2 regions of the Bacillus sp. BC05(2025) genome follow, and region 2 is predicted to be linked to the other one. Evidence: predicted binding sites of a transcription regulator. Region 2 holds the regulator's gene; the other holds the start of a gene.
The links. The regulator Rex, encoded in region 2, represses fermentation and respiration genes when NADH is low (regulators of the CRP and FNR family bind a similar motif). The targets are predictions, from matches to a motif close to TTGTGAAATATTTCACAA.
Positions count from the first base shown of each region.

Region 1: the regulator Rex is predicted to act here: its motif matches at 1,591-1,608, upstream of ACZ76X_RS19415 (DUF1641 domain-containing protein).

Region 1 covers NZ_JBWYRA010000006.1:100,003-103,220, forward strand. The annotation lists gene ACZ76X_RS19410 (NAD(P)/FAD-dependent oxidoreductase) at 1-1,046, opposite strand, end outside; gene ACZ76X_RS19415 (DUF1641 domain-containing protein) at 1,091-1,531, opposite strand; gene ACZ76X_RS19420 (winged helix-turn-helix transcriptional regulator) at 1,962-2,309, opposite strand; gene ACZ76X_RS19425 (MFS transporter) at 2,700-3,218, shown strand, end outside.
Region 2 covers NZ_JBWYRA010000020.1:4,397-7,614, reverse strand. The annotation lists gene groES (co-chaperone GroES) at 11-295, opposite strand; gene ACZ76X_RS28605 (CPBP family intramembrane glutamic endopeptidase) at 697-1,446, shown strand; gene ACZ76X_RS28600 (YdiK family protein) at 1,443-1,634, shown strand; gene ACZ76X_RS28595 (redox-sensing transcriptional repressor Rex) at 1,664-2,293, opposite strand; gene ACZ76X_RS28590 (ABC-F family ATP-binding cassette domain-containing protein) at 2,481-3,218, shown strand, end outside.

The sequences.
Region 1 (3,218 bases), on a different contig from region 2:
CCTAGACTAGCAAGTGTTCCAGAGTTTACAGGTGCGAACTCTTCAAATGCTTTGCCTTCTAGTGCTGCGTATAAGTTGTATCCAATTAACTCACCCATTTGCCAAGCGATTTGTGCAGTTGGTGGGTATGGACGTCCGTCTGGAGCGAAGACAACAGCGCTGTCTCCAGCAACGAATACGTTTTTGTGAGAAGTAGATTGTAGGTATGCATCAACTGTTGCACGACCACGGTTTACTTCAAGACCTGATTCACCGATTAGTGGGTTACCTTGAACGCCACCTGTCCAAACGAATGTGTTAGCAACAAGTTTTTGACCGTCTTTTAAGTCGATTTCGTTGCCAGCAACGTTTGTTACAGGAAGACCTGTTAAGAATGTAACGCCGCGTGCTTCTAGGCTAGTAGTTGCACGTTCGATTAAGTGATCTGGTAATACTGGAAGGATTTTTGGACCTGCTTCAACAAGAAGAAGTTTAACTTCTTTTGGATTTACGCCGTGGCTTTTTGCAAGTTTAGGCATAATGTCAGCAAGCTCACCAACTAGCTCAACGCCAGTTAATCCGCCACCACCGATTACGATTGTAGCATCAGCTTCGTTTTTCGTTTTCGCGTATTCACGAATACGGTCTTCAACGTGTTTGTAGATTTTGTTTGCATCAGCAGCAGATTTTAATACCATGCTGTTTTCTTCTAGTCCTGGAATACCGAAGTAAGCAGTTTTACTTCCTAAAGCAACTACAAGTGCATCGTAAGATAAAGTAGTGCCACCAGCTAGTTTAATTTCTTTGCTATCAACTGAGAATGACTCAACTGTTGCGATTTTAAGATCGATATCTTTACCTTTGAAAAGCTTTGTAAGTGGCATTGCAACTGCTTGCTCAGACACGTTACCAGCTGCAAGGCGGTGTAGTTCAGTGATAATTTGGTGCGTTGGGTATTGGTTGATCACTGTAACTTGTGCTTCTGATTTGCTGTAATATTTACGTACGTTTAAAGCGGCAAGAAGACCGCCATAACCAGCGCCTAAGATGACAATTTGTTTTGACATAGTATGATATCCCCCGTCTTTACTAATTGTTGTTATAAGTTAACTTATTTATTGTTACGTTCTGCACTAATTTGAAGATATGCGTTCACAAAGCGGAACATCTTTTGTGCTTGTGGGTCTTTTAATAATTTTAATAGACCGAACAGGCCGATAACTTCGTTGCTTTCGTCAGCACGATCTTTCGCTTCGATTGCAGTAGCAGCCATGCTTTTCACTGTATCTTTTACAGGTTCTACAAGCTCTGTGATTGCACCAACAGTGTCGCTTTTTAATACTTCATCAGTAGCAACAGTTTGAGCGAAGTCATAAGACTTAGTTAAAATGTTAACAAGCTCAGTTAATTTTGGAAGCTGTTCTACTAGTGTAGTTAATGATTCTTGTACCTCAGGTTTTAACAACTGATCAAGTACATCAAGTTGTCCTTGGCTAGCAGAAATTTGTACAGTTTCTTGTTCTGGCTTTGTTTGAGTCATAGTTTCTGGCATCTCCAATTCTCCTTTACGATAGCAATACTCTTATTTTTGATAGGTAAGATAGTAAACGCTTGCGAAACTTTATACAAAGTTTCACAAAACACAATAAAATGCCTTTAAATTTATGTCAGCAAGTAAGCTGAAATCATAAACCCAAAACCATAATGTCCTACCTATTATTTATGAACTGTCCGATACATGGCTTGTCCGCATAATGGAAAGTTCCTTTATCGGAAAGTGTATATAATATATATCCTATATTATATACTATATACACCTATGTTAACATAAAAATGATTCCTAATTATTTGATATTACGTGTATAACGTAGTACTGCCAAGGCATGAAAGCGCATAAATTATTTTGTTAAGCTTAGAAATGTACATATATATAAAGAAAAAAAGGGAAAAATGGACAAATTTATGTTCATTTTTTCCTTTTTTTATTGTTCACCTTCTGTTATTAGCATCGATGTGTTACCGCTTTTTTCAAGATGGCATTCGCCCCAAGTACAAAGGGAATCAAGAATGGATTCTAAAGACCAACCGTAGTCTGTAAGGGAATATTCCACTTTCGGTGGTACTTGATTGTATACCTTTCTTTGAATAACTCCATCTTCTTCTAGTTCGCGTAATTGCTGCGTTAACATTTTCTGTGTAATACCAGGCATGAGACGTTTTAATTCACTCGTTCTTTTTGTACCTTTTGTTAAGTGGCAAAGAATAACGACTTTCCATTTTCCACCGATAACCTCTAAAGTCGCTTCAACGGGAATGTTATATTTCTTCATATTAAAATCTCCTTTGATGAATGTAGATGTCAGTTCTCCAACAAAAGAAGCTAAATCATTTAAATGTTACTAAAAAGTACCTATAGCACTTTAAAGTACGTACTTTTTATCATGTTGAATATGTTCCATAATAGCATACGTAAGAGGGAAATGAGTAGTACGGTACTAAAAAGTGCCTATGTTACTTTTGAGTACCTATCGTACTTTTAAGTGCGTTCTTCAAAAAAAGAGTGAAGCCATTCATAATAGCATATATGAGCAGTAATTTTATTTTGTAGAAGAAAAAAGGCCTTTTTCATACTATTATGATTGGATTTCTCGTATTAAGGAGGAGTTCAATTGAATTCATATACAGTATCTTCTTCGGCAGTACAGACGAATCGGAGAAGTATGTTTGCTTTATTAGCACTAGCCATTAGTGCGTTTGGAATTGGTACAACCGAATTTATTAGCGTCGGTTTATTACCATCTATTTCAGAGGATTTACATGTTTCTGTTACAACAGCGGGTTTAACCGTTTCTTTATATGCGTTAGGAGTAGCGTTCGGTGCTCCAGTATTAACGTCATTAACAGCTAGTATGTCGCGAAAGACGTTATTAATGTGGATTATGATTATTTTCATTATTGGTAATGGAATTGCAGCGGTGGCAACAAGCTTTACTGTGTTACTTATCGCGAGGGTTGTATCTGCGTTTGCGCACGGCGTTTTTATGTCGATAGGATCGACTATTGCGGCTGCGCTTGTACCAGAGAATAAACGTGCGAGTGCGATTGCATTTATGTTTACTGGTTTAACCGTTGCGACCATTACAGGTGTACCAATTGGAACGTTTATCGGTCAACAATTTGGTTGGAGAGCCTCGTTTATGGTAATTGTGGTAATTGGGATCGTTGCTTTAATCGCCAAC
Region 2 (3,218 bases):
ATTTATATAATTAACCGATAACTGCTAAAATGTCACTTTCACGTAAAATCAAGTAGTCTGTACCTTCGTATTTCACTTCAGTACCTGCATATTTTGAGAAGATGATAAGATCACCTGCTGCTACCTCTAAAGCAACACGCTCACCATTTTCAAGCACTCGACCAGTACCTACTGCAATAACTTTACCCTCTTGTGGTTTTTCTTTTGCTGTGTCTGGTAATACAATACCACTTGCTGTTTTTTCTTCCGCTTGAACAAGCTCAATTACAACGCGATCACCTAATGGCTTTAGCATGAACAATAACCTCCTCATTTTGTTATGTAAATTTTATTTATTAGCACTCAGGTCACCCGAGTGCTAACACACTTATAATAATAAATAATCTCAATTTCTTTTGCAAGTAAAAAAATCATAATTTTTTCGCAAATTAAGTTATACACTTTTCTATATAGATTCTCTCTTCTTCTACCTTTACTATATGAATCGTTGTTTCCACTACTCGTATGTTACAATATGAAAGGACACCCTAAGTTGTTTTCGCTACACACACAACTTTCTCCTGTCTTCTATTATAATTTCAAATAAGGATTTACGAAAAAAACATAATTTATGTAAGGTTTATATCGTAGGTAGCATATGTACATGTTATCCTACCTTATTTCATACACTAGAGTTAGAAAGGATGGTTAAACCATTTGAAAAAACAATATTGGTGGGTTATCGTTACATACATTTTAATGCAGTTATCATCCATAGCTGGATTACCGCTTCTCCTGAAAACTGGACTTTATGATAACAGAGGATTTACTAGGGAGGAGAAATTCCAACTCATAACTGGCCACTGGGCAATCATTAGCTTCTTTATTGCATTATGTATCGTGCTTTGGTTACTTAGAACAGATATTCGTGATAGACATTTAGATAAAACGCGGTCTACTGTTCCAGCTACAATTGGATGGATTTTTATCGGATTCTTCTTAGCATTTTTCTCACAAAGTATTGCTGGTATGATTGAAATGTATGTATTAGGTATTAAACCTGGATCTGAAAACACAGCGAGGCTTATGGATATCGCAAGAACTACTCCTTGGTTCCTAATTGTTATATCTATAATCGGACCTATTTTAGAAGAAATCGTGTTTAGAAAAATTTTATTTGGTACACTTTATAAGAAGTTTAACTTCTTTATTGCTGCTATCATTAGTTCTCTCGTATTCGCAGCAATTCATTTTGATTTCACTCATTTATTGGTATACACTGCTATGGGGCTCGTATTCGCCTTCTTATATGTAAAGACGAAGCGTATTATCGTTCCAATTGCGGCCCATGTTGCAATGAATACATTAGTTGCAATTGCTCAAGTGTTAGTGAGTAGCGAACACATTCAAGAAATGATTAAAGAAGCTGAAAAAATGCAAGGCTTTATCGGAGGATTTTTAGTATGAGAAACTCACCATTGTTCATGGCTGTATTGTACTTCCTTCTAGGATGTATCTTTACACACCTCGCCATTAGGAACGTAACAGATACAATCTGGAATATGTGGACAATACTATTTGCAGTTATGGCAACAATTGATTTTAATTTGGCACTTCGCCTTATCTTAGTTAAATTCACAAAGAAAAAACAATAATAAAACGCAGAGGTCGCTTCCTCTGCGTTTTATTGTGGATAATTCTTTAAAAAGTAAACAAGTGTTTGTAACTCTACTGCTAAATCAATATGATGAATTCTTATATTGTCTGATACATTTAAGCGTGCTGGCGTGAAGTTTAAAATACCATGCACACTCGTTTCAGCTAATCTATCTGCTACAGATTGTGCTACTGTAGCCGGTACTGTTAATATTGCCACTTGTATATCATTTGATAATCTTTCTTCTAATTCATCTAAGTGATATACAGGAATGCCCCCGATTTCTGTTCCTACTTTCTCTTCACTAACGTCAAACGCCATTTCAATTTTTGTATTATTGTTTTTCGTGAAATTATAATGTAAGAAAGCGGTCCCTAAATTACCTACTCCAATAAGCGCTACACGTGTTATATCATCTTGGTCGAGTGTTTCACGGAAAAATGATAATAAATAATTTACGTTATATCCATATCCTTTTTTCCCTAACGCTCCAAAGTATGAGAAATCTCTTCGAATCGTTGCGGAGTCAACCTTTACCGCTTCACTTAATTCGGCTGATGAAACACGTTGCTTACCAGATAGAGATAAGTTTTGGATAAATCGATAGTATAGAGGCAATCTCTTAGCAGTGGCTTGTGGAATTTTCTGCTGCTCCATATAACCTCTCCTCTCTTCCTATCTTTATTCATATGCTTTAATCAAATACAGAAGTTTAGCACTTATTAAATTCCTTGTATAATAGAAAGAAGAAGTATTCTCTCTGTATTTTAAACTATACACTATTTTTAGTATGATTGAGAAATATAAACATGGCAAAGTTAAGAAATTATTTGAGGTGAAAACATTGATTTTATTACAAGTAAACGCGCTTTCGAAATTATACGGTGCAGAAACGATTCTTGCAAACATAAAATTGGAAGTTCAAACGAAAGATCGTATCGCATTAGTCGGACGAAATGGCGCCGGAAAATCTACATTATTAAAAATAATAGCTGGTGAGCTATCTCATGATGGTGGCGAAATTATAAAACCGAAAGATGTCTCAATCGGATACTTAGCTCAAAATACCGGTTTAGAAACGTCTTTAACAATTTGGGATGAAATGTTAACCGTCTTTACACACTTACAGCAAATGGAGACAAAACTTCGAAGGCTGGAGCAAGAGATGGGACAAGAAGTAAACTTTTCAAATGAGGCTACATATGAAAGATTATTAGCTGATTATGACCAATTACAATTAGATTATAAAGATCAAGGTGGCTATCAGTACGAAGCAGATATCCGCTCGATTTTAAGTGGTCTTGGCTTCCCGGTTGAAACGCACCAGACGACAATTTCTACATTAAGCGGTGGACAAAAAACACGATTAGCTCTCGGTAAGTTATTATTAACGAAACCAGACCTACTTATTTTGGACGAGCCTACAAACCATTTAGACATCGAAACATTAACATGGCTTGAACAATATTTACAAGGCTATCCTGGCGCAATACTAATCGTTTCCCATGACCGTTATTTCTTAGACAAACTCGTTACACAAGTATATGAAATTTCGAATAAAGAAAGCAGACGATTTGTTGGT